2 regions of the Azospirillum sp. A1-3 genome follow, and region 2 is predicted to be linked to the other one. Evidence: predicted binding sites of a transcription regulator. Region 2 holds the regulator's gene; the other holds the start of a gene.
The links. The regulator HrcA, encoded in region 2, represses chaperone genes, less so after heat shock. The targets are predictions, from matches to a motif close to GTTAGCACTCNCCNNNGGNGAGTGCTAAC.
Positions count from the first base shown of each region.

Region 1 (15,119 bases), 2.3 Mb from region 2:
TCCCGATCTGGCCCGCGTCGGCGGCAAGTACTCCAACGACTGGCAGGTCGCCCATCTGGTGAACCCGCGCGCTGTCGTGCCGGAGTCGATCATGCCGACCTACGGCTGGATGAAGGACCGTCCGCTGAGCTACGGCGACATCGCCGACCACCTGAAGACCCTGAAGGTCGTCGGGGTGCCCTACACCGACGAGCAGATCGCCAACGCCAAGGCCGACCTGGAAGCGCAGAAGAACCCGGACGGCGACACCGCCGGCCTGACGAAGCGCTACCCGAAGGCCGTGGTCGCGAACTTCACCGGCAGCAAGACCGTCACCGAAATGGACGCTCTGGTTGCCTACCTGCAAGTGCTGGGCACCATGGTGGACTTCACCAAGTACCAGTCCAAGCAGCTGCAGCAGTAATCGGGGGAGGAATCCATGGACTTGGATTCGATCACGGTGATGCTTCGGTCCTTCTGGACGGTGTGGTTGATGCTGCTGCTGACGGGCATCCTGGTTTACGCCATGTGGCCCGGCAACCGCCGCACCTTCGACGACGCCGCCCAGATCCCGCTCAAGGATGATGGTCAGGAGCTTTAGACCATGGCACAGAATTACAAGGACGAGCTGTCCGGCGTCGAGACCACCGGCCACGAGTGGGATGGACTGCGCGAGCTGAACAATCCGCTGCCCAAGTGGTGGCTGTATCTCTTCTACGTCTGCATCGCCTGGGCGATGGCCTATTACGTGTTCTACCCGGCCTGGCCGCTGGGCAAGACCTACACGAAGGGCATCCTCGGCTATTCCCAGCGCGAGGAACTGGACACCAAGCTGGCGGAAGCGAAGGCCGGCCAGGCCAAGTACCTGACCGCCATCGCCGCCAAGTCGGTCGACGAAATCCAGAAGGACAAGGACCTGCTGGGCTTCGCGATGGCCGGCGGCCGCTCCTACTTCAACGAGAACTGCGCCGCCTGCCACGGTGCCGGCGGCCAGGGTGCCAAGGGCTTCCCGACGCTGGCCGACGACGTGTGGCTGTGGGGCGGTGCCTCGGCCGACATCTACAAGACCATCCAGCACGGCATCCGCTCGGATGACGGCGACACCCGCGGCACCCCGAACGTCGGCATGACCGCCTTCGGCAAGGACGGCATCCTCACCCGCGATCAGATCGATCAGGTGACGGACTATGTTCTGTCGCTGAACGGCAAGACCGCCGACGCGGGCAAGGCCGAAAAGGGCAAGACCGTCTATGACGAGAACTGCGCCGCCTGCCACGGCGACGCGGCCCAGGGTGCGGTTGCCGCCGGCATCGACGGCGTTGGCGCCCCACCGCTTCGCCAAGCCAACTGGCTCTACGGCGGCGACAAGGCGACGCTGATGGAGACGGTGACCAACGGCCGCGCCGGCGTGATGCCGGCCTGGTCCAAGCGTCTGGACGACGCGACGATCAAGTCGCTGGCGGTCTACGTCCACAACCTGGGCGGCGGCAAGTAAGCCGTCCAACCGGGGAACCGGTTCGGAACTGACCGGAAAGGCGTCGGGGGGGCACTCCCCGGCGCCTTTTTCTTATGCGCAACTGGCGGTCGGACGGCCGCTTCGTTAACTTCCTGTCATTTGATCCATCGCAATGTACCTGCGGCAATCGGTCGCCATAGTGCCTCCCGACCGGCCACACACATCGTCGATCGAACGCCGCCGATCGAAAGCAGCCGACCAGTCGAAGGGCAGCCACCGACCATGAGCATCAGCACCGCCACCGGAAACCGCCCCGTCCCCCCGAAGCGTGGCAAGGCGCCGCGCCAGCCGGGATGGTACATCCCCTGGATCTTCGTCGGCGTCTTCATGATCGTCCTGGCAGTGAACGGGGTGATGGTCCATTTCGCGATGTCGAGCTGGACCGGGGTGGAGACCGAGAACCACTTCATCAAGGGTCTCGGCTACAACAACGATCTCGCCGGCGCCCGCGCCCAGGCGGAGCGCGGCTGGCAGGTCGAGCCGCAATTCACCAGCACCGAGCCGCGCAAGGCGGTGATCTCCATCACCGCGCGCGACAAGCAGGGTCATGTCCTGAAGGACGCCACCGTCTCCGTGACGATGATCCGCCCGACCGCGGAAGGGCACGACAAGAGCCTGACGCTGCCCTATCTGGGCGAGGGCCGCTATGGAGCCCCGGTGGAGCTGGATCTGGAAGGCCAGTGGGACATGCGCTTCGTCATCACCCACGCCACCGGCGACTATCAGGACCAGAAGCGCGTCTGGGTGCAGTGACGGCGGCGACACCGCCGCGACCGGGACAGTCAGGGTGACGTTGAGATGACCGTCTGCCTCCATTGCGGACAAGAGCTGGGCGAAGGCGCGCAGAACGGGACGACCGCCGGTGCCGTGACCGCCGGTGACGGCGCCGGTCCCTTCTGCTGCACCGGCTGCGCCGCCGCCTACGACCTCGTCCGCGGGCTGGGGCTGGAGCGCTATTACGAGCGCCGCAGCGTCGATCCCACCGCCCGCCCGTTGCGTCCCGACGAGACCCCGGCCGCCGATTACGAACCGCATGCGCGCGAGGAGTCCGACGGCAGCCGCAGCCTGCACCTGATGGTCGACGGCATGCAGTGCGCGGCCTGCGTCTGGCTGATCGAATCGGCGCTCAGCCGGCAGCCGGGCATCAGTCAGGCCCGCATGAACATGACCACGCGCCGGCTGACTGTGCGCTGGAAGCCTGAGGAGACCGACGCCAACGCGGTGGTCGGCACCGTGGCGCAGTTGGGATACCGCGCCGTGCCCTTCGACCCGGAACGGCTGGGCGGTGCCCAGGCCAAGAGCGAGAAGGAGCTGCTGCGCGCCATGGCGGTGGCCGGCTTCGCCATGGGCAACGTCATGCTGCTGTCGGTGTCGGTCTGGGCCGGTCACAGCCAGGGCATGGGCGCCGCCACCCGCGACCTGATGCACTGGATTTCGGCGCTGGTCTGCATGCCGGCCATCGCCTATGCGCTGCGGCCCTTCGCGCGCTCGGCGCTGTCGGCGCTGCGCCATGGCCGCACCAACATGGACGTGCCGATCACCATCGGCGTCCTGCTCGCCACCGGCATGAGCCTGTTCGAGACGATCCACAGCGGCGAGCACGCCTATTTCGACGGCGCGGTGATGCTGCTGTTCTTCCTGCTGATCGGCCGCTATCTCGACCAGCGCGCGCGCGGCCGGGCGCGGTCGGCGGCGGAACAGCTGCTGGGCCTGCGTGCCAACGCCGTCACCATCCTGAACGCGGACGGCACCAGCGCCGTGGTCGCGCCGGAGCAGGTCGGCCCCGGCAGCACCATCCTGGTCGCCGCCGGCGAGCGCATCCCCGTCGACGGCCGGGTGTCCGACGGCGTGTCCGACCTCGACACCGCCCTGATCACCGGCGAGACGGTGCCGGGCACCGCGCGGCCGGGCGATCAGGTCTTCGCCGGCACCCTGAACCTGACCGCGCCGCTGCGCCTGACCGTCACCGCGGTGGGGGAGGGCACGCTGCTGGCCGAGATCGTCCGGCTGATGGAGGTGGCGGAGCAGGGCCGCGCCAAATATGTCGCCATCGCCGACCGGGTGTCGCGCCTCTACGCCCCCGTCGTGCATCTGACCGCGCTGACCACCTTCGCCGCCTGGATGCTGCTGGGCGGGGTGGTGTGGCAGGACGCGCTGATGAACGCCATCGCCGTGCTGATCATCACCTGCCCCTGCGCGCTGGCGCTGGCCGTGCCGGTGGTGCAGGTGATCGCCAGTGGCCGGCTGATGCGGCAGGGCACCCTGCTGAAAAGCCCGACCGCGCTGGAACGGCTTGCCGCCATCGATACGGTGGTGTTCGACAAGACCGGCACTTTGACCGAGGGGCGCCCGGTGCCGCAGCTCGACGGATTGCCGGCGGAGGATCTGGCTCTCGCGGCCTCGCTCGCCGCGGCCAGCCGCCATCCGCTGGCCCGCGCGCTGGCCGCCGTCGCTCCGGAGGTGCCGGTGGCCGCCGGTGTGCGCGAGATCGCCGGCGCCGGCCTGTCCTTGCAGACGGCGGACGGCGAGGTGCGGCTTGGCAGCCGCCGCTTCACCGGCGCGCCGTCGGATGCCGAGGATGCCGCCGGTCCGGAGCTGTGGCTGGCGCGTCCGGGCGAGGAGCCGCGCCGGATCGTCTTCCTCGACGCCCCGCGTCCGGATGCCGCCGCGGTGGTGACGGCGCTGAAGGCGCGCGGGCTGGAGGTGAAGCTGCTGTCGGGCGACCGCAAGGGCGCGGTGGCGGCGGTGGCGGAGCGGCTGGGCATCGCCGATTGGCGGGCCGAGCAGACGCCGGCCGACAAGACCGCGGCGCTGGCCGACATGGCGGCGCAGGGCCGCACCGTGCTGATGGTCGGTGACGGGCTGAACGATGCCCCGGCGCTGGCCGCCGCCGCGGTGTCGATGTCGCCCTCCACCGCAGTGGATGTCAGCCAGACCGCCGCCGACGTGGTGTTCCAGGGCCGGCTGCTGCGCCCGATCGTCGAGACGGTGGAGGTTTCCCGTCGGTCCGGCCGGCTGGTGAAGCAGAATTTCGGCATCGCCCTGGTGTATAACCTGTGCGCCGTGCCGCTCGCGATGGGAGGGCTGCTGACGCCGCTGCTGGCGGCGCTGGCCATGTCGTCCTCGTCGCTGATCGTCATTCTCAACGCGTTGCGGCTGGCCCGCGGCGCCGTCGTCAAGGATCTTCCCGTGCGGGACAACGCTGCGCGGGAAGCCTCGGGTAAGGATTCGGGTGATGGACGAGCTTCTCTATCTGATCGCGATCGCGCTGAGCCTGGGCGGTCTGGGGCTGGGGGCCTTTCTGTGGGCGCTTAAGTCCGGCCAGTTCGACGATCTGGACGGGGCGGCCCACCGCGTGCTGTTCGACGACGATCTGCCGCCGCCCGCCCGCGCCGGACATGAGGCTGCCAAGCCGGCGGAGGCCGGGCGGGGGCAATAAGCCCACATTCTGTGTGGGCAATGAAAGGGACGTATGCGTGCGAGGTTGCGATTCCGAGCGATTGCCACCAATATGAGCGCATGCGGAATGAAAGGCTGGGTTCGTCCATGCCACCCTTCGATATGGTTCGCGCTCGCGATAAGAGCGCTGCGACGGAAATGAATCCCTGCGGGGCCTGTCCCGTGCGCAGCCTGACGGTGTGCGCCGCGCTGGAACCCGAGGAATTGCGCCGTCTTGCCGACATTCTGCAGAATGTGCGCATCGATGCCGGCCACACCCTGTTCGCCGAGGGTGACGCCGCCGACGCGCTCTACAACGTCACCTCGGGCACGGTGAAGCTGTACAAGCTGCTGCCGGACGGGCGCCGCCAGATCACCGGCTTCCTGGTGACCGGCGATTTCCTGGGGCTGGCCGTCAACGACAGCTATGCCTACACCGCCGAATCGGTGACCAGCGCCTCGCTCTGCCGCTTCCCGCGCAAGAAGATCGACGCGCTGCTGGAGGAATTCCCCAAGATGCAGCGGCGCCTGTTCTCCATGGCGTCGAACGAGCTGGCCGCCGCGCAGGACCAGATGCTACTGCTCGGCCGCAAGACGGCGAAGGAGAAGATCTGCTCCTTCCTGCTGATGCTGTCGCAGCGCGCCGCCCGCCGCGGCCACAAGGAAAACCCGGTCTTCGTGCCGATGAGCCGCGCCGACATCGCCGACTATCTCGGCCTGACCACCGAAACCGTCAGCCGCACCTTCACCCAGCTGAAGACGGCCGGGGTGATCTCGCTGCAGGAAGGCAACAAGGTCCTGATCGCCGACCTCGACGCGATGTACGATCTGGCCGAAGGGGCGTAACGCGGAGCGGTCAGTCCACGGACCGCAGTTCGAACAGCAGCCACACCAGCATCGACACCACGAGGATGGCGCCGGCCTGATGGGCGGCGGCGATGGGAATCCACACGACGGTCAGAAGCGTGGCGATGCCCATGGCGATCTGCAGCAGGACCATCGCACCCGACGCCAGAGCGGCGCGGCCGGCGCGGCCGGGTAGGCGGGCATTGAGGACACGGGCGGTCAGCACCAGCACCACCACGCCGGTCAGGATCGCCAGCACGCGGTGGATCAGCTGGATCGCCGCGGTGTTCTCGAACGGGTTGATCCACCAGGGGGTCAGCGTGTCGACCTCCGGCGGGATCCAGTGGCCGGCCATCAGCGGGAAGGTGTTGTAGGCGAAGCCGGCATCCGATCCGGCGACGAAGGCGCCCCAGACGATGGTGACGGCGACCAGCCCCAGCGCCCAGCGGGCATGGCGACGCAACGGCGCCGATTCCGGCCGCCAGCCGGCCAGCGGCAGCGGATCGAGCAGGCCGAACGCCGTGCGCAGCAGCAGGGCATAGATCAGGATCGCGGTGCTGAGATGCAGGGCCAGCCGGTAATGGCTGACGTTCGGCGAATCGACCAGCCCGCTCTTCACCATGAACCAGCCGATGCCGCCCTGCAGCCCGCCCAGCAGGAACAGGCCGGCCAGCTTCGGCCAAAGCTCTGCCGAGATGCGGCCCTGCATCCAGAAGCGCAGGAAGGGGATCAGGAAGACGAAGCCGATCAGCTGGCCCCAAAGCCGGTGGAACCACTCCCACCAGAAGATCGACTGGAAGCCGGCCAGATCCATGTGGCTGTTGTAGATGCGGAATTCCGGCGTCGCCTTGTACAGGTCGAAGACGCGGTTCCATTCCGCCGAGGACAGCGGCGGCAGGATGCCGATCAGCGGCTTCCACTCCACCATCGACAGACCGGATTCCGTCAGCCGGGTGATGGCGCCGATCACGGCCATGGCCAGCACCATGGCGGCGCAGACCAGAAGCCAGACGGCGATCGGCCGGTTCGGATTCGGGCGGGGGGAGGCGGCGAAGCTGTCGGAGGCGAAGGCGGTCAAGGCGGCATTCCGGAGCACGGCGGTGGGATGTTCGCCAATGTGGTGCGAACATCCCGTCCCGTCAAACTCCTCTTGCCCGGCGCCTTCGTCCGGGGCCCGCCGGGCGGCGGATCAGACGGTGCCGTCGGCGGTGGTCACCCCGGTCTGGGGCTGGGCGGTCTGGCCCTGGAACAGTGCCTCTTCCGCCGCGCGGCGGGCGACGAGGCCGGCCAGCTTGGTCGGCTTGCCGTTCACCGTGGCATAGACCCAGCGGCCGAACTGGTCGGCGGCCCCGGCGTAATCGCCGGCATTCAGCAGCTTCAGCAGGGTCGAGCTTTGCAGGCTGCCGGCGCCCAGGTTGAAGACGAAGGAGGACAGGGCGCCGCGCTGGTCGTCGTTCAGCGCCACCTTCACCAGCCCGTCGACGCGGCCCGCCGCCTCGGTCAGGTCGGAGGCGAGAAAGGCGTCGGCCTGCTCGGCAGTGATGGTCTGGCCCATCTTCACCCCGGCGGTGTGGCCGTAACCGATGGTGGGAACGCCGGCCGGGCAGAGATAGGCGTTGAGGTACAGGCCCTCGAAATGCTTCACGAGATCGACCGCGGCTTGGCAGACCGGCTTGGTGGTCATGGATGCTAACTCCCGGTTGGCGCGCCGGGCGGACACCCTCCGCCCGCAACGGGAGCGATCCTATGCGAGATACGCGCTTAACGGGAAGGATAGAATGCAAATTGTCGTAATTCGGCGAAAGCCCACCGGATGGGCTGCCGGAGAGTCCCGGAGAGTCAGGGTGTCAGCGTCTGCGCGGCGCCGAACAGCACGAACAGGGCGAACAGCAGCGCGAACAGCCCGGCAATGGTCGTGACCTCCAGCAGCGCCTCCACCAGCCGGCTCTCGCGATTCCGCCAGTCCACCGCCTTCCGCTTCGCCGCCATCGTCCCCTCCACCTCTGCAGCTCCGGTATTCGCTAAAATTTTAGCGAATACCGGAGCGTGGTGCTGTGACGACAGTCACAGGAGGGAAGGGCGTTGGCCGGGATCAGTGAAGGCGGAAATCGGCGGCGGCGTGGCGAAGCTCGCCGGGGGTGATCAGAGTCTGGCTCGCCAGCCGCACCGAATGCAGCTTGCCGTCCAGATTGCGCTGCCAGAAATCGAGGAAGCGGCGCAGCACCGGATAGTTCGGCGCCTGGTCCAGTTCCTGCCACAGGTAGCACTGCAGCAGGCCGGGATGGTCCGGCATATGATAGAGAATCTCGGCGGTGGTCAGGCGGAAATCGCGGAGCTGGAGGCTGAGATCGGCCATGCGCGGTCTCCCGTTCGGTTGGGGGATCGGGTGGGTCTGGCGGTGTCCGGTTCCTCCCGGTGCCGTCCCGGCAGGAAGGCAGGCGCCGGAACGGTCGGGTCCTTCGTGACCGTTTGAAGAAATCTTGCCGCGGAGCGGGGCGGGGCGCAACGGAAAATATCAAGTTCTTTCAGTGTGTTAGCAGCATGTTTCGGTGAGTGCTGCCAACATTCGCGACAAATTCCGAAATGAGCCTCTTGAATCCCCAAACCGCTTCTATTAGCTGTCTGGCACTCGCCGGGTGGGAGTGCTAACAGCCGCCGCCCGCGCCAATTCACGTCAGTCAGAACCAAGCCTTGATCCAAGGAGGCATTCCATGAAGTTCCGCCCGCTGCACGACCGCGTCGTCGTCAAGCGTCTGGAGTCCGACACCAAGACCAAGGGTGGGATCATCATCCCCGACACGGCCAAGGAAAAGCCGCAGGAAGGCGAGATCATCGCCGTCGGCCCCGGCGCCCGTGACGAGTCGGGCAAGGTCGTGGCGCTGGACGTCAAGGCCGGCGACCGTATCCTGTTCGGCAAGTGGTCGGGCACGGAAGTGAAGATCGAAGGCGTCGATTACCTGATCATGAAGGAATCGGACATCATGGGCGTGATCGAGGCCTAAGTCCTCCGCCCGTATCCTTCGAAATTTACAAGTTAAAGGAATCGAGACATGGCTGCCAAAGACGTCAAGTTCGGCCCCACCGCGCGCGAAAAGCTGCTGCGTGGCGTTGACATCCTCGCCGACGCCGTGAAGGTCACGCTGGGCCCGAAGGGCCGCAACGTCGTGATCGAGAAGTCCTTCGGCGCTCCGCGCATCACCAAGGACGGTGTGTCGGTCGCCAAGGAAATCGAACTGTCGGACAAGTTCGAGAACATGGGCGCCCAGATGGTCCGCGAGGTCGCCTCGAAGACCAACGATCTGGCCGGTGACGGCACCACCACCGCCACCGTCCTGGCCCAGGCCATCGTCCGCGAAGGCGTGACGAAGGTCGCCGCCGGCCTGAACCCGATGGACCTGAAGCGCGGCATCGACATCGCCGTCGCCGCCGTCGTCGCCGACATCCAGGCCCGCGCCAAGAAGGTCACGACCAACGACGAGATCGCCCAGGTCGGCACCATCTCCGCCAACGGCGAAGCCGAGATCGGCAAGATGATCGCCCAGGCGATGGAGCGCGTCGGCAACGAGGGCGTCATCACGGTGGAAGAGGCCAAGAGCCTGGACACCGAGCTGGACGTCGTCGAGGGCATGCAGTTCGACCGCGGCTACCTGTCGCCGTACTTCATCACCAACGCCGACAAGATGATCGCGGATCTCGAGAATCCGTACATCCTGCTGCACGAGAAGAAGCTGTCGGGTCTGCAGCCGCTGCTGCCGGTTCTGGAGTCGGTCGTGCAGTCGTCGCGTCCGCTGCTGATCATCGCCGAGGACATCGAGGGCGAGGCTCTGGCCACCCTGGTCGTCAACAAGCTGCGCGGCGGCCTGAAGATCGCTGCCGTGAAGGCCCCGGGCTTCGGTGATCGCCGCAAGGCGATGCTGGAGGACATGGCCATCCTGACCGGCGGCCAGGTCATCTCGGAAGACCTCGGCATCAAGCTCGAGAACGTCACCCTCGACATGCTGGGCACCGCCAAGAAGGTCGTGATCTCCAAGGAGACCACCACGATCGTCGACGGCGCCGGCGAGAAGGCCGACATCGAAGCCCGTTGCGGCCAGATCCGCGCCCAGGCCGAGGAGACCACCTCGGACTACGACCGCGAGAAGCTGCAGGAGCGTCTGGCCAAGCTGGCCGGCGGCGTCGCGGTCATCCGCGTCGGCGGTGCGACCGAGGTCGAGGTGAAGGAGCGCAAGGACCGCGTTGACGACGCCATGCACGCCACCCGCGCCGCGGTGGAAGAGGGCGTGGTCGCCGGTGGCGGTTCGGCCCTGCTGTACGCCGGCAAGGCTCTGGACAAGCTGGTCCCGGCCAACGACGAGCAGCGCGTCGGCATCGACATCATCCGCCGCGCCCTGCAGGCCCCGGTCCGTCAGATCGCCTACAACGCGGGCACCGACGGTTCGATCGTGGTCGGCAAGCTGCTGGACCAGAACGACGCCAACTTCGGCTACGACGCCCAGAAGGGTGAGTTCACCGATCTGGTCGCCGCCGGCATCATCGATCCGGTGAAGGTGGTTCGCACCGCCCTGCAGGACGCGGCCTCGATCGCCGGCCTGCTGATCACCACCGAGGCGATGATCGCCGAGAAGCCGGAGAAGAAGGCTGCTCCGGGCGGCATGCCGGGTGGCATGGGCGGCATGGACGACATGGGCTTCTAATAGCCCACTGTCCGGCTGTCGGTCGGTTCGGAAAGGGGCGCCTCCGCAAGGGGGCGCCCTTTTCTTTTGCCCGGAGTGATGCGGGGGAGCAGGTCGCGCCCATTCGCGGCCGTCGCGAAAAGCCCCAACCTAGAAATGTCAAGGCGAACTCCGCCTTGCTTTGCCGCGGTCGCCTCCCAATAATCCGCCCCTCTCTTGCCGGGTGCCCCAGCGTGGGGCGCCGGCCTCCTGACTTCCGTATATTTTAACGAGGGCCTGTTCCATGCGCTCCTTCGAGGGCCAGCATTCCGACAACGTCGCCATCAAGCGCACCCGCGAGCAGAAGCAGCGCCAGCTGGTTCAGCTCAAGGAGCAGCTGGCGACGCTGAAAGCCCACGCGGCCCCCGCCATCCGTGACGCGTTGGTCAAGCGCATCGCCGAACTCGACGCCGAACTGCGCCAGCCCGCCAAGCCGCCCCGCGAAGGTCGTGAGGGCCGCGAAGGCCGCGAGGGTCGTGGTGGTGAGGGCCGTGAAGACGCCCCGCGCCATCCCCGCCGCGAATCCCGCCCCAGCGTCTTCCGCGCCGAAGACAGCAGCGACCGCGCCGGCGCCCTGTCCGCGTCCAGCGTCTTCGCCTCGCCCCGCCGCCGCAGCTAGAGCTTCCTGCGTTCAGTATGAAACGCAGGAAGCTCCAGCCTTATGTTTGGCGATCGGATTCACGCTTCAAATCGATGCCGATTTTACGCAATCCGATCTAACGCACGGACAGCCCGATGCCCGCCGACCGCGTCGTCTCCGCCAAAGGTTCCCGTCTGGCCGATCAGGCCTGGCTGCTGATGATGCTGCCTCCCCTGTTCTGGGCCGGCAACGCGGTCCTGGGGCGCGCGGTCGCCGGGGCGGTGCCGCCCATCGGGCTGGCCTTCTGGCGCTGGTGCCTGGGCATGCTGGTGGTGCTGCCCTTCGCCTGGCCGCATCTGCGCCACGACATCACGCCGATCCTGGCGCGGTGGAAGAGCGTCCTGCTGCTGGGCACGCTGGGCATCGGCATCTACAACACTTTCCAATACATCGCGCTGAACACGACGACCGCGCTGAACTGCGTGATGCTGCAGTCGTCGATGCCGGTGATGATCGTGCTGATGAGCCTCGTCCTGTTCCGCGACCGGATCGGGGCGATGCAGGGGGTGGGAATCGCCGTGTCCCTGGTCGGCGCGACGACGCTGATCTCGCACGGCGATCCGGCGACCCTGCTGGGGCTGGAGCTGAATGCCGGCGACGTCTGGATGCTGGCAGCGGTGGTGATCTATGCCGCCTATACCACGCTGCTGCGCCGCCGGCCGGCGATCCATGGCCTGAGCTTCGTCGTCGTCACCTTCGCCATCGGCGCGGTGGAACTGCTGCCCTTCTACATCTGGGAGAGCGTCAGCGGCCATCCGGTGCAGGCCAGCGGCATCACGTTGCTGGCGGTCGGCTATACCGTGCTGTTCCCGTCCATCGCCGCCTATCTGTGCTTCAACCGGGCGGTGGAACTGCTCGGCCCCAACACCGCCGGTCTCGCCATCCATCTGGTGCCGGTTTTCGGCAGCCTGCTGGCCATCCTGTTCCTGGGCGAGCAGCCGCATCTGTATCACGGGGTCGGCATCGCGCTGATCGCCGCCGGCATCGTCCTGGCGACCCGTCGCCGGGTCTGAGCGGGGGCGGGAACCGGGGCCGGCTCGGTAATAAAGTTACCGCTAAAGAGAAATTTTCTGACTGCGTTGGCGAAATAAAAACTCGGAACTGATTGTTTCGCGTGGGACAAAGTTGGGAGGGCGTTTTCCACGGGCTGGTAATCGGCCCAGGAGAAGAACTTGCGAATATACTTGCGAAGTTCGCCATCCGGTTTTTTCCCGCGCCGCGGGATAGCGTCTTGATTGGGCTTCTTGTTCGGGTGTTCGCCCGTATAATATCCCCGATATCCTTTTAGACACCCCCACTATCCCTCGCGCCTGCGGCGGTCAATAAGGGACGACCGCTAAAATGCGGGTCATGGCGGCGGTTCGGTGTCGGATCGATCGTCATGTGGAGCCGGCGCTGTTCGCCGGTCCGATGTGGTGGAGGTCCCAAGATGCCCCTGCAAATGTCCGCGCCCGCTTACCAGCAAGCCGCCTGCCTGGTTCATATCGTCGACGGCGACCTGCTGTCGCGCAGCACGCTCTCGCGGGCGCTGGGCGCCGTCGGCATCGCCTGCCGGGTCCACAGCACCGCCGCCGACGCGCTGGCCGTGCTGGGCACCGCGTCCTCCTGCATCGTCCTGCGCAGCGACCTGCCGGACATGACCGCCATCGAATTCATGTCCGAGGCCTCGCTGCACGGGCATGACCTGCCGGTGCTGGTGGTGACCGAGCAGGGCGACGTCGACGCCGCCGTCGCCGCGATGAAGGCAGGCGCCATGGACTGCATTGCCCATCCCTTCGCCATCCCGGCCTTCCTGGAGCGGCTGCGCGCCTGTCTCGCCTCCGGCAATCCCCAGGCCCAGCAGCGCGACCGCAGCCGCGACGCCGTCCGCCGGCTGGCCCTGCTGAGCCGCCGCGAGTCGGAGGTTCTGGAACTGATCGTCGAGGGCAAGCAGAGCAAGACCATCGCCTGGGAACTGGGCATCAGCATCAAGACGGTGGAGGTCCACCGCGCCCGCATCATGGAAAAGACCGGCTGCCGGTCCATCGTCGGGCTGGGCCGCCTGTGGGAGGCGGCGGAGATGCTGCGCGGGCGCGACCTGCTCCATGGGCTTCCCGTCCGCCAGCCGGCCCAGCCGGCCCTGATGGAAGTGGCAGCATCCTGACGCAGGGCACGAGGCGGAATCCTGGAAGTTGCGCTTCGTCGGGCTCCGGCCGGGCGAAAAATGAGACGAGACGTGTCCTTTACGTGGGCTTGACCACAAGAGGATTGTAATGTTCTGGCGATGAGCAACCAGAACGCCGACAGGAGCGGTCCTATGTTCCCCGATCATGGTCACCGTCGCATCACCGTGGCGTCGCCCGACGACATCGCCACGGCGCGTCGGATCGCGGCGGAGCGGGCCGAGGGCGTTCTGGCGGCCGACGAGGCGGCCCGGCTGGACCGGCTGGTGGCCGCGCTGGCCGAGCATGCGCTGGGCCGGACGGACGGGACGCTGCTGATCGCGCGGATGCGGTCGGGCGCCGGTGTCGAATGCCTGGCCTACGACCGCGATCCCGCCACCGCCGAACTGCCGGCGCCTGATTCGCTTGCCGGGGGCGGCATCGCGCTGGAAACGGTTCGGGCGCAGGCCGACCGCTTCCACATCCATGTGACGCCGGGCATCGGCTCGGCGCTGCTGGCCCGCGTGCTGCGGCCCGGGGCGGACGACGCGCCGACCGCCGATGTCATGGTGCAGACCGGGGCCGTCATGGTCGAGCGGAGCGGGGGCGAGGCCGCGCGGGGCGGCCCTTTCATCGACCATTGGTTCGTCGGCTGCGCGCCCGCCCGCGGCGAGTACGGCCCCTGCGGCATCGCGCTGATGATCGACGGCGACACGGTGGCCGGCGGCAAAGCAGGCGTGGCTGCCGGAGCCGGGTCCGATGCCGGGGGAGGTGAGGTCTATGGTCCTCCTCCCTATCCCCCCACGGTGATGACGCCCGCGGTGATCCGGCAGGTGGAGACGGTGGTTGCCGCCACGGTGCCCGGCCTGCCGGCGCCCATGGTGGTCAATGCGATCCGGCGCGATTTGAGGGGGCGGCTCGAACTGGGGCTTTCCGAGGACAAGACCCTGGTGCAGATCGGACGGGCCGCCGTCGCGGTTCTGCGATTCGACGCCAAGGCCGTCGACTATACCGCGCTCGGCACCGTGGCCGGGGCGGTGGTGCGCCCGCAGGAGCTGACGGCGCTCGGCGCGCGCTGGGCGATGATCGGCTTCAACCCGCTGGCCCCGGCCGCCGTCCATCTGCTGTGGGGACCGGGCGACCATGTCGTGCTCTACACCGGCGGATGCGCCCGGCTGCCCGCCCTGTTCATCCGCCGTGACCTGCGCACGGTCGACCCGACGCTGGCGGCGCTGGTCCTGCTGCGCGACGGCGCGGTGTGCGACGACGACCACACCATCCTGGTGCTGCGCAACCGCGCTGATCAGGTGTCGGCGTCGGTCGCCTGACGAGGCTTATCGGCTCCAGCCATGCGGGCCGCCGGGGCGTTCCCAGGCATGCGGGTCGCCGTTGTGGTCCCGCTCCCGCTGGTGCCAGCCACGATCGCCCCAATCGCGACCCCCCCGGCCGCGATCCCTCCGGCCGTGATCGTCATCCCACGAGCGGTAGCGGTAACCGGGCTGCACGATGACCGGCGGCGGCACCGCATAGACGGTGGGCGGCGGCACCACCACCGGCTCGCTGTAGGTGGGATAATAATAGGGATCGTAGCCATCGTAGGCGACACAGCCGGACAACGCGGCGGCACCCGCGGCCAGAAGCAGGGCGGTCAGCATCTTCGGCAGAATGGTGGGACGGACGGTGCTCATGGCCTTGCTTCCTGTCTTGCGGGGACCGGGATCGGTGAAGAAAGCGGTCATCGGTACAAACAGCCCAACCCAGCCGGCTATTCCATACCTCTTTGGCGTCACCCTGTCCGGAGCAGGTGCGGCGGCGGATCGTCCATCGCGGTTTCTGATGGATGAAAC
Region 1 is NZ_JAMSLU010000001.1:142,814-157,932, forward strand. Features, by position in the region: gene ccoO (cytochrome-c oxidase, cbb3-type subunit II) at 1-403, shown strand, start outside; gene M5E06_RS00610 (cbb3-type cytochrome c oxidase subunit 3) at 419-580, shown strand; gene ccoP (cytochrome-c oxidase, cbb3-type subunit III) at 584-1,474, shown strand; gene M5E06_RS00620 (FixH family protein) at 1,718-2,248, shown strand; gene M5E06_RS00625 (heavy metal translocating P-type ATPase) at 2,294-4,810, shown strand; gene ccoS (cbb3-type cytochrome oxidase assembly protein CcoS) at 4,731-4,934, shown strand; gene M5E06_RS00635 (Crp/Fnr family transcriptional regulator) at 5,093-5,779, shown strand; gene M5E06_RS00640 (COX15/CtaA family protein) at 5,790-6,857, opposite strand; gene M5E06_RS00645 (lysozyme) at 6,969-7,463, opposite strand; gene M5E06_RS00650 (hypothetical protein) at 7,619-7,768, opposite strand; gene M5E06_RS00655 (usg protein) at 7,872-8,135, opposite strand; gene groES (co-chaperone GroES) at 8,491-8,781, shown strand; gene groL (chaperonin GroEL) at 8,830-10,473, shown strand; gene M5E06_RS00670 (hypothetical protein) at 10,736-11,110, shown strand; gene M5E06_RS00675 (DMT family transporter) at 11,227-12,144, shown strand; gene M5E06_RS00680 (response regulator transcription factor) at 12,573-13,274, shown strand; gene M5E06_RS00685 (hypothetical protein) at 13,428-14,600, shown strand; gene M5E06_RS00690 (hypothetical protein) at 14,607-14,960, opposite strand.
Region 1: groES (co-chaperone GroES) is a predicted target of HrcA. The motif match lies at 8,401-8,429, and genes of this name have one in related genera.

Region 2 (15,119 bases):
GCAACCGCGCGGAAGCCCGCGAAATCCTGCGCCGCATCGGCGACCAGCCGGACGACGAGATCGATCTGGCCGAAGCCGCTCTGGCGCTGGGCGCGCTGGAGCTGCCGAACGCCGACCTCGCCCCCTACCGCGCCCATATCCGCGCCATCGTCGAGGATCTGGCCGCCCGCGTCGCGGCGCAGGATCCTGCCGACGACAGGCTGGAGACGCGCATCGCGCACCTGCATGCGGTGATCGGCGGGCGCCACGGCTATGCCGGCGACCACGACACCTACGACGACCTGCAGAACGCCAACCTGCTGCGGGTGATCGACCGCCGGCGCGGTCTGCCGGTGGCGCTGGGCATCCTCTATATGCACGCTGCCCGCTCGCAGGGCTGGCCGATGGTCGGGCTGAACTTCCCCGGCCATTTCCTGGTCCGCATCGAGAAGGACGGGGCGCGCGCCATCCTCGACCCCTTCAACGAGGGGCAGACCCGCAGCGTCGTCGATCTGCGCGACCTGCTGAAGGCCACCGCCGGCAGCGCCGCCGAGCTGGAGCCCGGCCATTACCAGCCGGTGTCGAACCGCGACGTGCTGCTGCGTCTGCAGAACAACATCAAGCTGCGCCACCTGTCGGCCCACGAGGTGCCGAAGGCGCTGGAGGTGCTGGAGGCGATGCGCCTGTTCGCCCCGCACGAGCCGTCGCTGTGGCGCGAGACCGGCCTTCTGGAGGCCCATGCCGGCAACCTGAAGGACGCCATCACCGCGCTGGAGACCTTCATGGCGCTGACCGGCGACGACCATCACCGCCACCAGACCGCCTCGCTGATCCAGCAGTTGAAGAACCGCCTGAACTGATCCCGTTTGCAGAGGTCCGGAGACCCGTCATGAGCCTCGCCGTCGCCTTCCAGATGGACCCCATCGAGTCGATCAACATCGACACCGACTCCAGCTTCATGATGGCGCTGGAGGCGCAGAAGCGCGGCCATCGCCTGTACCACTACCACCCGCGCGACCTGATCCTGACCGGCAACCGCCTGACCGCCCGCGTGCGCGAGATGACGGTGGTGCGCCAGCGCGGCGCTCATTACACGCTGGGCGAGCCGGTGATGACCGACCTGTCGACCATGGACGTCATCCTGCTGCGGCAGGACCCGCCCTTCGACATGGCCTACATCACCTCCACCCATCTGCTGGAACATGTGCAGCCCAAGGTTCTGGTGGTCAACGACCCGGCCGAGGTGCGCAACGCGCCCGAAAAGCTGTTCATCACCAAGTTCCCCGACCTGATGCCGCCGACGCTGATCACCAGCGACAAGCAGGCCATCCTCGACTTCCGGGCGGAGCACAAGGACATCATCGTCAAGCCGCTGTTCGGCAACGGCGGCGCCGGCGTCTTCCACCTGAAGCCCGATGACGAGAATCTGGGATCGCTGCTGGAGATGTTCACCCAGCTCTACCGCGAGCCGGTGATCGTGCAGAAGTACCTGCCGGAAATCCGCCAGGGCGACAAGCGCATCATCCTGGTCGACGGCGAACCGGTGGGCGCGGTCAGCCGCATGCCGCTGGAGGGCGAGGCCCGCGCCAACTTCCATGCCGGCGGCAGCGCCCAAAAGACCGAGCTGACGGCACGCGAGCGCGAGATGTGCGCCGCCATCGGTCCGGTTCTGCGGGAAAAGGGTCTGGTCTTCGTCGGCATCGACGTGATCGGCGACTATATGACCGAAATCAACGTCACCTCCCCCACCGGTATCCAGGAGATCAACCGGCTGGACGGCGTGCAGATCGAAGCCCTGCTTTGGGATGCCATCGAGCGCCGCCGCGCGGCCAAGTAAGGATACGCTGCAGCGCGAGAGCGTGGCGTAGCTTTGTGCAATTTTTTCGGGAAGCTGAGGCCCGCATACCCTTGCGGGCAATCGGCTCCGGACTTATCTTGAACCGTGGGAGCGACGGGCTGCCTTCCCGTCGCTCCCTGGTCCAGTCTTAACCCTGGTAGAGTTCAAGCACGCGCTTGATAATCTCCAGGATCAGGACCAGAAGGGTAAGGATCTCTTTCATCCTTCTTCTCCTTCTCGTGTGGCGGGGGCGGCGGGTCCGCCCCCTCCCAACCACACGAACGCGGCGGTAGCACACAAGTGCATTCAATACAACCGGCGCTACCCGGCCGCGACGATCCGTGCGGACGGCCGCCATGAGCGCGCCGCGCCTTGACCGGCGGACTTCGGGGGGCGATAACTGCCGCCTCCCAGAGTTTTCGAGCGAGACCACCCGTGAACCGCATTTTCTCCGGCATGCAGCCGACCCGGCAGCTTCACCTCGGCAACTATCTGGGGGCGCTGCGCAACTGGGTGGAACTGCAGAACAGCTACGAGTGCATCTTCTGCGTCGTCGACCTGCACGCGCTGACCATCGACCAGGACCCGGAAGTTCTGCGCAACAACATCCGCGAGGTCGCCGCGGCCTACATCGCCGCCGGCATCGACCCGGACAAGAACATCCTGTTCAACCAGTCGGTCGTCTCCGGCCATGCCGAGTTGGGCTGGATCCTGTCCTGCCACACGCCGCTGGGCTGGCTGAACCGCATGACGCAGTTCAAGGAAAAGGCCGGCAAGCAGAAGGACATGGCCAATCTGGGCCTGTACGCCTACCCCACCCTGATGGCCGCCGACATCCTGCTCTACAAGGCCACCCATGTGCCGGTGGGCGAGGACCAGAAGCAGCATCTGGAGCTGGCGCGCGACATCGCCGGCGCCTTCAACCGCCGCTATGCGACCGAGTTCTTCCCGCTGCCCGAGCCGCAAATCCTGGGCGAGGCAACCCGGGTGATGAGCCTGCGCGACGGCAAGAAGAAGATGTCGAAGTCGGACGAGTCCGAATATTCGCGCATCAACATGACCGACGACGCCGACACCATCGCGCAGAAGATCCGCAAGGCCAAGACCGACCCGGAACCCCTGCCGGAGACGGTGACCGAACTGGAAGCCCGTCCCGAGGCCGACAACCTCGTCACCATCTATGGCGCGCTGGCCAGCCAGTCGCGCGAGCAGGTGCTGGCGCAGTTCGCGGGTGCCCAGTTCTCCGACTTCAAGAAGTCGCTGGTCGATTTGTCGGTGGACAAGCTGGCGCCGATCACCACCCGCATGAAGGAGCTGCTGGCCGACAAGGCGGAGATCGACCGGCTGCTGAAGAAGGGCGGCGAGCGCGCCTCCGCCATCGCGGAGAAGAACCTGAACGACGTGAAGGACATCATCGGCCTGCTGCGGCCGTAAGGATGCGACTGTAAGGATGCCTTGCCCGTGACGGCTCCCATCCTGCTCACCGGCTTCGCGCCGTTCGGGATCCTCCCGGACGGCGAGCCGGCCCCAGAGTCAGACCATCCCTGGACGGCCGATCCGACCGCTCTGCTGATGGACCGGCTGGCGGGGGAGCCGGGGGTCGTCACCGCTACCCTGCCCCCTCTCTATGACGTCTGCGGCGACGCCTTCGCCGAACTGTTGGCGGAACACCAGCCGCTGGCGGCGCTCAGCTTCGCCTACCTCGAGTCGAGCGATTACATCCGGCTGGAACGTCTGGCCTGGAACCGCGACGAAAGCCCGCTGCCGGACGCGGCCGGCACGGTGCGGGAACACGCCGACATCGTGCCCGACGGGCCGACCGCCTATGGCAGCACCCTGCCGGTGCCGCGGGTGATGCGGGAATTGTCGATGGCCGGGTTGCCGGTGACCTTCGGCGATTTCTCCGGCGGCTTCCTCGGCAACCATCTGTTCTACCGGGCGCGCCACATCATCGAGAGCGCCGACCTGGATATCCCCTACGGCTTCTTCCACATGCCGCCGCTGCCCGAACGGGCCAAGGAGTTGCGGCGGTTCGGCGGCTTGGCGCTGGAGCGGCAGGAGCTGGCAGTGCGCACGCTGGTGGGAATGCTGCGCACGGCACTGAACGGGATCGCTTGACGATAAAAATCAGGCTGTTTTGGCGGCGCGGCGCTGCTCGGGCGGGTTCACGATGGCGCGTAGCGCGTCCAGGAACTCACGGCCCTTGTCGGTCAGGGTGACGATCTTGCGGCGACGTTCGCGCGGGTCTTCCTGCGCCTGCACCAGATCGAGGCCGGCCTTGCCGAAGCTGTGCCAGCGGCTGAGCGCCGCAACGTTGCGCGACGCGGAGGATTGGGCGATGCCCAGGCGTTCCGCCAGTTCGCCGATGGAGATGCCTTCGCTCTGCGCGATGGTCATGAAACTCAGCGCATACTGGATGGGCAGGTCGGGGTCGAGCTTGCGGAACGCCTCAAGCACCTGGACGACGGTAAGGACCTCGTCATGACGAACGCGGGCCGGCATTCAGCAGGTCTCCGCGACGCCGCGCGCTATGCAGCGCGGGAGGGTGGTCCCCAACGGGCCGGTGTGTAGATGATGTTCAGGCGTCCAAGCCATAGGATGACTTCCCCGTTCTCACGCCGCAGGTCGAAGGACCCGGCCGGCGATGCCCAGCGGGCGTGTTCAACGAAGAGACGGTGACCGCAAAAACCCAGAAAGACACACATGGGATCCTCTCGATATCCGGAATTCACGTTCGAAGGGTGCGGGAAGAAGGCGGGCCGGCTGGGCATGATTGGCGGCCATATGGGCGGCCCGATTGGCGGCGGTGATGGCCGGATCGCCCGATCGGCGAGTCCAGGCGGTGGTTACGATGGCTTTCATCGATACTCTCCAGGGGTTGAGTGATACCGGCGTGAGAGGCCGGCGGATCCGGTATCGCCGGTCAGCGATACGGTTGCAAGGTCAAAAATGTCCGCGCGTCCGATAGGTTCCGATCGCGGATGTGAAAAGGCGGAAGACGGCAGCCGAGCGGTGGCCCTTCTCCATCCGCCGCTTCCCCGTCCACCAGTCCGATGTCGCGCCGCAGGTGGTCGCACAATCGGCCCGGTCCGGAGGATGCCCCGGAATCGAGCCAGCGGCTCCGCATCGCCGTCCACAAGGTCGGCATGATCTGCTCCTACAAATGAGAGGCTCCGTCCGTCGGGCCTCTGGTGGCGAAATAATTCCGTGTGCGGATGTGTTCCGTCAACCCGTCCATCCGGTAACGGCGTGATCTTTGCCGCACGGCTGTTGCAGATCAGCATCACCTATCGGCCGTTTTACCGACGCCCGGGATGGCGCCGGGCTCCTCTGGACAAGCGAAGGTCGCTCGGTCAAACACAAAGCCGCCGCCCAAAACCGTCTGCGGTACTCCATCCATCAGGTCCAGGTCGTCCGTCCGTGTCCATCCTCTCCTCTCCCGCATGGCCGATAGCGGTGCGCTTCGCCCGCAAGCTGCGGGCTGCGCTCGCGGCGGTTGCCGTGGTGATGGGTACGCTGTTGGCCCTGCCCGCGGCGGCGGAGACCCGCTTCACCCCTGGCCCCTGCTGGTTCACCGTTCCCGACGGAGAAGCGGCGCTGTGCGGGACGGTGGCGGTGCCGGAACGCCGCGACCGCGCCAACAGCCGCAGCCTGCGCCTGCCGGTCGCCGTGCTGCTCAGCACCGCGCGCCAGCCCGACCCGGACCCCGTGCTGTTTCTGGAGGGTGGTCCCGGCGCCTCCCCCTTCGGCATCGGCCAGGCGACGGAAGAGCGGATGGAGGTGTGGTGGGAGCTGTCGGCCCCCTTCCGCCGCACCCGCAACCTGATCCTGTTCGACCCGCGCGGCGTCGGCCGGGCGGAGCCGGACACCGATTGCCCGGAGCTGGACGCCGTCGACGCCACCCGCGGCACCCGGCCGCAGACGCGCGAGCAGCGGTCGGCGGCGGAACGCTCCGCAATCAGCGCCTGCGTCGCGCGGCTGGAGGCGGCCGGGCTGGATACCACGCAGTTCTCCACCCCCGTTGCGGCGGAGGATGCGCTGGACATTGCGACGGCGCTGGGCGCCCAACGGGTGAACCTGTTCGCGGTGTCCTACGGCACGCGCGTCGGGCTGGAGATCCTGCGGCGGCAGGGCGGCCGCGTCCGCACCGCCGTGTTCGACAGCATCTATCCGCCCGACGTCAACGCGCAGGAGGAGACGGCCGGGCTGGCCCAGCGTGCCTACCGCCGGCTGTTCGACGACTGCGCCGCCAACCGGACCTGCCGCTCCGCCTTTCCCGACCTGGAGAAGCGCTTCCTCTCGCTGGTCGAGCGGCTGGATCGCAATCCCGTCGATATCGTGGTCGGCGATCATGAGACGCGCCGTGTCCTACGGCTGACCGGCGGAGCGATCATCGCCGCCGGGCTGGAGGCGATGGCGGTCAGTGAAGCGGTGCCGGCATTGCCGATCATGCTCGACCGCGCCATCCGCGGCCAATATGCCACCCTCGCCGAATGGGCGCCGACCAACTGGCTGGGCGATCCAGAGGTCGCCGACGGGCTGGCCTTTTCCGTCGAATGCCGTGAGTCGGTCAACAATGCCGATCCGCAGAAGCGCACCGACAACGCCCGCCGCTATGCTCCCTACGGGCTCGTCGCCGCCGACGATCCGGGCCGGCGCGTCTGCCGTCTCTGGCCCGCCGGCCATCAGGAACCTGCCGAGCGCCTGCCGGTCGCCAGCCCGGTGCCGGTCCTGCTGCTGTCCGGCGCCTACGACCCCGTCACCCCGCCGGACTGGGGCGACCGTGCCGCCGCCACCCTGCCGAAGAGCCGCCATCTGGTCTTCCGCGCCGCCAGCCACATCGTGACCTCCAGCGAGGACTGCGCCATGGCCGCCGCCGTGACCTTCGTGGAGCAGGAGTCGGTGCCGGCGACCGTCTGTCCGGGGGCGGGCAAGCCGCCGGTGTTCGAGGGGCCGTGACTTTCTGAAATAACATCTGGATATATTGCTAAATACATTCACAAAAATATTGAAATTTTTAATTAACGGGTAGAGGATTGGAAATGATTAAACTGGACCGAATTTGTGAGCACACATTTTTTTCACTGATCGACGAGAATTCCATTGTGCTCGATTTCGGCTGCAATGAAGGAAAATTCGCGCACACCGTCATCGAGCGGTATGGCTGCAAGGTCTTTTCAGCCGAGCCTGTCCCTGAATGTGCCGAACAGATCGCCCGACATCCCAGGCTGACGCTTCAGCAGGTTGCGATTTCCGGCGCATCGGGCAGCCTGGACATCCATGTCTATCCGGACCGCTGTGCGAGCGGCTTCAACCGTTCTCCGGGAGAACAGGCAATTCGGACCATCCGGGCCGAAGCCATGACCCTGGCGGAGTTCCGGCGCCGCTCCGGCATCGGCCGCATCGCCTTGTTGAAGATCGACATCGAGGGTGCCGAATTGGACATGTTCGCGGCCGCTGCGGACGAGGAGTTCTCGGACATCGATCAGATCACCGTCGAGTTCCACGACTTCTTCTATCCCGAAATGCGGCCGGCGGTGGAGGCGGTGAAACAGCGGATGCGGTCGCTGGGATTTCATATGTTGCCATTCTCCTTGGACAACACCGACGTCCTCTTCGTCAATCGCCGGGCCGCGGTGAACTGGCAAAACCGGCTGTGGGCCGGCACCGTGGTGAAATATGGCCGCGGGCTCGAACGGCGGCTGCGGCAATTGATCGGCCGACCCGCCCCGGCAGACTGCTGACGATCGCAACCGATCTGAAGCGCGGCCCCGACAGCGGCGCTCGCCGGAGCGCTACCGCCCCGGCGCGATCCGCCGGTAGCTCAGCGCCTCCGCGATGTGGCGACGCCTGACCCCCTCGACCCCGTCCAGATCGGCCAAGGTCCGCCCCACCCGCATCACCCGGTGATAGCCGCGGGCGGACAGCTTCAGCCGCTCCGCCGCCTCGGTCAGCAGGGCGCGGCCGGGGGCGTCGGGGGAGGCCACCTTCTCCAGAAGTTCGCCGTCGGCCTCGGCATTCGTCCGCACCGCCCGGCCGGCCGGGTAAGGACCGAAGCCGCCATAGCGTTCCGCCTGGATGGCGCGGGCGACGGCAACGCGGGCGGCGATGTCGGCGCTTCCCTCGGCGGGAGGCGGCAGGCTGAGGTCGGCGGGACTGACCGCCGGCACGTCGATATGCAGATCGATACGATCGAACAGCGGTCCACTTATTTTAGATTGATAATCTGCGGAACATTTCGGCGCCCGCGCGCAGGCGAGCGAGGCATCGTCGAGATGGCCACAGCGGCAGGGATTCATCGCCGCCACCAGTTGCACACGCGCCGGATAGGTTACATGATGGTTGGCACGGCTGACCACCGCCTTGCCGGTCTCCAGCGGCTGGCGCAGCGCCTCCAGCAGGGCGCGTGGGAATTCGGGCAGTTCGTCTAGGAAGAGAACGCCCTGGTGCGCCAGGGAAATCTCGCCCGGCTTAGCCCGCGTGCCACCGCCGACCAGTGCCGGCAGGCTGGCGGACTGGTGCGGCGCGCGGTAGGGGCGCTGGCGCAGCAGACGCCCACCCTCCAGCAGCCCGCCGACGCTGTGGATCATCGACACCTCCAGCGCCTCCGCCGGGTCGAGCGGCGGCAGCAGGCCGGGCAGGCGGGCGGCCAGCATCGACTTGCCGGATCCGGGCGGCCCGATCATCAGCAGGTTGTGCGATCCGGCGGCGGCGACCTCCAGTGCGCGCTTGGCGGTCTCGTTGCCCTTCACGTCGCGCAGGTCGGGCGGCGGCGCGTCCTGTTCCTGCAGCCGCGGCTTGGGCGGGGTCAGAACCTGGGTGCCCTTGAAATGGTTGATGAGGGCCAGCAAGTTGGCCGGCGCCAGCACGTCCAGATCGGGACCGGCCCAGGCCGCTTCGCCACCACAGGCGGCCGGGCAGATCAGGCCGCGGTCGTTGGCCAGCGCGTCGATGGCGGCGGGTAGCACGCCGGCCACCGGTGTCAACGCGCCGTCCAGCGCCAGCTCGCCCAGCGCGACATAGCGGGCGATCTCCGCATCCGGCAGAACCCCCATCACCGTCAGCAGGCCGAGCGCGATGGGGAGGTCGAAATGGCTGCCCTCCTTCAGCACGTCGGCAGGGGCGAGGTTGACGGTGATGCGCTTGGCCGGCAGCGCCAGCCCCAGCGCATGCAGCGCGGCGCGCACCCGCTCCCGGCTTTCGCCCACCGCCTTATCGGGCAAACCGACGACGGTGAAGGCGACGATTCCGCCGGACATCTGGACCTGAACGTCGATCCCCAGCACCTCGATGCCCTGGAACGCCACCGTGTTGACGCGCGCAACCACCACCGCACCCCGGAACAGACGCCCATGCGGGCCAATTACACGCGATTGTAGTCACCGCCGGAGCAATGCGCCAGCGCGGGATGAGGACGGCCATCGCCACGGCCCCGTCATGCCCGCCCGGCGCAGGGAGCGGTTGTCGCGGCCGTCTGGCCGCCTAACATGAGGGCCAACGCATTCCCGGCCGCATTACCGGCAAGCATCGTCGAAAAGGATCCGCCACCGTGCAGCTTCACCTGAGCACCTGGGCCGAGGTCGAAACCTACCTCAAGACCTCCAAGGGCATCATCATGCCGATCGGCTCGACCGAGCAGCATGGGCCGAACGGGCTGGTCGGCACCGACGCTATCTGTGCCGAGGTCATCGCCAAGGGCGTCGGCGACGCCACCGGCGCGCTGGTCGGCCCGACCATCCCGGTCGGCATGGCCGTGCACCATATGGAATTCCCCGGCTCGATGACGCTGAAGCCGTCGACGCTGATCGCCCTGCTGCGCGACTATGTCGGCTCGCTGGCCGAACACGGGTTCGAGCGCTTCTTCTTCGTCAACGGCCATGGCGGCAACATCGCCACCGTCCGCGCCGCCTTCTACGAGATCCATGCGGAGAACCGGGCGCTGCGCGGCCGCGATGCGCCGGACCTGCGCTGCGCCCTGGTGAGCTGGTGGGAGAATGGCGAGGTCGCCCGCCTGTCGCGCGAGCTGTACCAGGGCAAGGAGGGCTCGCACGCCACCCCCAGCGAGGTGTCGCTGACCCAGTACGCCTATCCCGACTCGATCAAGACCGCGGCGCTGGAGCCGGAACAGGCGCCGGCCGGCGGCTTCCACGACGCCCGTGACTTCCGCCGCCGTTATCCCGACGGCCGCATCGGCTCCGCCCCCGGCCTCGCCCGCCCGGAGCATGGCCGGCAGCTGTACGAGGCGGCGGTCGCCGCCATCGCCACGCAGTACCGCAACTTCCTGGCGGAGCAGTAAGGGGCGTCGAGCGGTCGTGATGAAACGGCCTTGCGACCGTTTCAAGGTCGCATGGTGGCGGGGCTTCTTCGCCCCGCACGTTGATTCGGCGGTCGGACCTGCCTAAATTCGGACCGGTTGACGGAACTTCCGTTCCGCAGCCGCCCAGCCCGAACAGAGCCCGACCGCCCTAGTCCATGATCAACGAGCTGAACCAGCGATCGCGCGAGATTTTCCGGCTGATCGTCGACGCCTATGTCGCGTCCGGCGAACCGGTCGGCTCGCGCACGATCTCCAGGCGGCTTGGCATGGCCTTGTCGCCCGCGACCATCCGCAACGTGATGGCCGACCTGGAGGAGCAGGGGCTGCTCTATGCCCCGCACACGTCTGCCGGCCGCATTCCGACCGACGCCGGCCTGCGCATCTTCGTCGACGGCCTGCTGGAAATCGGGTCGCTGACCGAGGACGAGCGTGCCTCGATCGAAGCGAAATGCTCCGCCTCCGGCCGCGCCTTCGCCGACGTGCTGGGCGAGGCGTCGACCATGCTGTCCGGCCTGTCGCACTGCGCCGGGCTGGTGGTGGCGCCCAAGACCGACCGGCCGCTGAAGCATATCGAATTCGTGTCGCTCGGCCCCGGTCGCGCCCTGGTCGTCCTGGTGAACGAGGACGGGCTGGTCGAGAACCGGGTGATCGAGGTGCCGATGGGGGTGCCGACCTCCACCCTGCAGACGGTGTCGAACTTCCTCAGCGCCAAGCTCGCCGGCCGCACGCTGGACGAGGCGCGGCAGGAGGTGCTGCAGGAGATCGAGCAGCAGAAGACCCAGCTGGACGAATTGTCGCGCAAGGTGGTCGCCGCCGGTCTGGCCACCTGGGCCGGCAGCGGCGGGTCGAACGCCGGCCAGCTGATCGTCCGCGGCCAGTCCCGCCTGCTGGAGGACGTCACCGCGCTCTCCGACCTGGAGCGGGTGCGCGGCCTGTTCGAGGCGCTGGAGACCAAGGAGACGATGCTGCGCATGCTGGACGCCACCGGGCGCGGCGACGGCGTGCAGATCTTCATCGGTGCCGAGAATGTGCTGTTCAGCCATTCCGGCTGTTCGATGATCATCTCCCCCTTCCAGAACAGCCGGGAACAGGTGATCGGCGCCATCGGCGTCATCGGCCCGACCCGCATCAATTACGCCCGCATCATTCCGCTGGTGGATTACACCGCCAAGGTGGTCAGCCGGCTGATCGGCTGAGCGCCGCCTCCCTCACTCACTCCGCCTTTTGACGAAGCAAGAATTGAGAAAACCATGAGCGAAGAGCAGAACAAGCCCTCCGACGCCACGGTGGAGCCGACCGAGGCCACCGCCGAGACCGCCGCCGCCAACGCTGCGGAAACCGGTTCGCCCGAGGACCGCGTCGCCAAGCTGGAAGCCGAGGTCGCCAGCCTGAAGGACCAGCTTCTGCGCGCCATGGCGGAGACGGAGAACACCCGCCGCCGTGCCCAGCGCGACCGCGAGGACGCCAGCAAGTTCGCCGTGTCCAGCTTCGCCAAGGAACTGGTGTCGGTCGCCGACAACCTGCGCCGCGCGCTGGACGCCGTGCCCGCCGAGGGCCGCGAGCAGGACGAGATGCTGAAGGGCCTTGCCGTCGGCGTCGAGGCGACCGAGCGCCAGCTGTTCGCCGCCTTCGACCGCGCCGGCATCAAGAAGCTGGACCCGGCCGGCGAACCGTTCGACCCGAACTTCCATCAGGTGATGTTCGAGATCGAGAACACCGGCAAGGCCGCCGGCACCGTCGTCCAGGTCCTGCAGCCCGGCTACACCATCCACGGCCGCCTGCTGCGCGAGGCGATGGTCGGCGTCGCCAAGGGCGGTGACGCCGGCGGCCAGCACGTCGATACGAAGGCGTAACCATATCGCCTCTGCCAACCCCCCGGTTCAGCGGCGATGCCGCCGGACCGGGGGTTTGGCGTTGTTCGGGGTAAGGAACGCCAGCGGTTGACGGTCGCCGGGAAATTGCCTAGGCCTTTCCCTTATTCCTTTCGGCCGAGCAACCGGAGCCGCCTTTCATGCCCCCCTCTGCGACCAAGAGCGTCCTGACCGTCGACGATTCCAAGACCATCCGCGACATGGTCGGTTTCACGCTGAAAGGCGCCGGCTATGAGGTGGCGGAGGCGTCGGACGGCAATGCCGGCCTCGCGCTCGTCAACCAGCGCAAGTTCGACTGCATCATCACCGACCTGAACATGCCGGGCCTGGACGGGCTGGCGCTGACCCGCGCCATCCGCGGCTCGTCCCTCAACCGCGCCACCCCGATCCTGCTGCTGACCACCGAAGCCGACCCCGCCAAGAAGTCCGCCGGCCGCGAAGCCGGCGCCACCGGCTGGCTGGTGAAGCCGTTCAACCCGGAAAAGCTGGTGGAGACGGTGCGGAAGGTTTGTCCGTAAAGCCTGTGCGCACCCGTCACCCGCACCCTTGACAGACACCACTCCGCCCACGAAGCTGAGGCCGCCGTCCGCAAACAGGCGGCGACATATGCTTGTTCTCAGGGCAGGGTGAAACTCCCGACCGGCGGTATCCCTTCAACTGAAGGGGAGCCCGCGAGCGCCCGTGGCACCCGCCACGGGGACAGCAGACCCGGTGCAAGGCCGGGGCCGACGGTTACAGTCCGGATGGAAGAGAATGAGCTGGCTACGCAGCCACCCATGCCGGACGTAAAGCCTGGACCGGGGTGACGGCGATGGCTTGCGCCGACACCGTGGATGCATTGCTTCCCGATGCCGGAGGATCTCTTTTGCGCCCTGATTCAGGCTCGCCCAATTTTTGGAGTGAGAACCATGAATCAGCCCCAGACCCATGATGGCCTTCTTTCCCGTTTCGGTACGCCGGAAGAGCGGATCGCCCTCGCAGTCGAGCGCATCCGCAAGGGCGGCGGAGTCATCGTAGTCGACGATGACGACCGCGAGAATGAAGGCGACATCATCTACCCGGCCGATGCCATTACCATCGACCAGATGGCCTTCCTGATCCGGACCTGCAGCGGAATTGTCTGCCTGATCCTGCCGGAAGAACGACTGGAAAGGCTCGATCTTCCGCCGATGGTGTCGGCCAACAGCGCCCGCTTCGGCACTGCCTTTACGGTATCGATCGAGGCCCGAACCGGTGTCACCACCGGGGTATCGGCCGCCGACCGCGTCACCACCATCCGAACGGCCATAGCTGAAGATTGCCGGCCCGAGGACCTGGCGCGGCCGGGCCATGTCTTCCCGATCCGCGCCAATCCCGGCGGCCTCGCCGCCCGCCGCGGCCATACCGAGGCCACCATCGACCTGATGTTCCGGGCCGGCCGCAAGCCCGCCGGTGTCCTGTGCGAGGTGATGAACCCCGACGGCACAATGGCCCGCCTGCCGGAGCTGGTTGCCTTCGCCGTGGAGCACGATCTGCCCATCGTCAGCATCGCCGATCTGGCCGGCGACCATGGCCTGCGTTCAGTAGCGTGAGGGAAGCGGCCCCGCCTGAACGGGCGGGGCCGTCACTCTCAGGCGGTGGCTGACCGCCGCGCCACCAGAAACTCCCCCTCAGGATCATGCGCGGCGAAGCGCTGCTGGGCCTTGCCACGGTCGGCAACGGCATAGCAGTAGACGCAGCCGTGCGGACAGCTGTCGTAGTCACCGATGTCGCGGCTCTCCGCACAGAGGCAGCCGGGCCGGTTTCCCTTCTCCCTGGCCGCAACCGGATAGCCGGCGACATCCGACAGCCTCTCCGCATCGACGCAGCGAGCCGGCGCCGTGCCGGGCGCCCCCACCAGTTCCGGCTGGGTGCAGAGTGTCAGCGCCATCCCCTCCCCCGCCGCGATCTCCGCCAACTCCGCCAGCAGCGCGCGTTTCTCCTCCGCCTCCGGGTCGCGCCAGCCGATGCCGGCGGCGGCGAGGTTGCGGGCGGTCTTGCGGTAGGGCTGCAGGAAGGAGACCACCACCTCGTCGGTCACCCCGTGCAGCGCACGTGCGATCCGGGCGAAGGTCTCGCGGTGCCAGTCCGGCGGGGTCGCGTCGGTGAAGGCAATGGGGTCGTAGCGCCAGACCACCGCCCGCGGTCCCCAGCGCTCGCGCACCCGCGCCATATGGCCGACCGCCGTCTCCCAATCGGGAACCGAGCGTTCCAGCGCGGTGGGCAGGCCGGTGACGCTGTACTGCACGATGAAGGGAAAGCCCCGCTCCGCCACGCTGTCGAGCGCGCCGAGGAACGGTCCCAGATTCTTGGTCCAGAAGATGAAGCCGTCGACCACCGGCCGGGTCAGGTCGATGCGGTAGGTCTGTCCGCCATAGGGGTTGACCATCCGGCAATAGCCGGCGTCCAGGCGGTTCAGGAACCAGCGCCCGTAGAAGGCGGGAATGTCGGTCTTGTAGCTGGCGGAGATGATCATCCCGCCAGCATGGGAATGCCGGCCCGCCGCATCAAGGGCGGACCGGCATAACCGGAGAGCGGATTACTGGACCGCGCGGACTTCGACCACTTCGGGGATGTAGTGGCGCAGCATGTTCTCGATGCCGTGCTTCAGCGTGGCGGTCGAGCTGGGGCAGCCGGAGCAGGCCCCCTTCATCGCCAGATAGACGACGCCGCGCTCGAAGCCCTGGAAGGTGATGTCGCCGCCGTCCTGGGCGACCGACGGGCGGACGCGGGTGTCCAGCAGTTCCTTGATCTGCTCGACGATCTCTTCGTCGTCGGCATTCGACGCCGCGGCATGGCCGTCGCCGCCGTCCTCCAGCAGGACCGGGCGGTCGGCGGTGAAATGCTCCATGATGACGCCGAGGATCGACGGCTTCAGCAGGAACCAGTCACGCGCATCGGTCTTGGTGATGGTGATGAAGTCGGCGCCCAGGAAGACGCCGACGACGCCGTCGATCTCGAACAGGCGCTGGGCGAGCGGCGAACGGGCGGCATCCTCGCGGCTGGTGAAGTCGGCGGTGCCGCGTCCGAGCACGTCACGCCCCGGCAGGAACTTGAGAGTCGCCGGGTTGGGCGTCTGCTCGGTCTGAATGAACAT
Region 2 is NZ_JAMSLU010000001.1:2,474,944-2,490,062, forward strand. Features, by position in the region: gene M5E06_RS11920 (SirB1 family protein) at 1-839, shown strand, start outside; gene gshB (glutathione synthase) at 869-1,816, shown strand; gene trpS (tryptophan--tRNA ligase) at 2,252-3,250, shown strand; gene M5E06_RS11935 (pyroglutamyl-peptidase I) at 3,278-3,934, shown strand; gene M5E06_RS11940 (MarR family winged helix-turn-helix transcriptional regulator) at 3,944-4,318, opposite strand; gene M5E06_RS11945 (alpha/beta fold hydrolase) at 5,237-6,775, shown strand; gene M5E06_RS11950 (FkbM family methyltransferase) at 6,859-7,560, shown strand; gene M5E06_RS11955 (YifB family Mg chelatase-like AAA ATPase) at 7,612-9,144, opposite strand; gene M5E06_RS11960 (creatininase family protein) at 9,366-10,112, shown strand; gene hrcA (heat-inducible transcriptional repressor HrcA) at 10,289-11,329, shown strand; gene grpE (nucleotide exchange factor GrpE) at 11,384-11,986, shown strand; gene M5E06_RS11975 (response regulator) at 12,145-12,522, shown strand; FMN riboswitch at 12,613-12,763, shown strand; gene ribB (3,4-dihydroxy-2-butanone-4-phosphate synthase) at 12,913-13,575, shown strand; gene M5E06_RS11985 (DUF1848 domain-containing protein) at 13,614-14,498, opposite strand; gene M5E06_RS11990 (NifU family protein) at 14,562-15,119, opposite strand.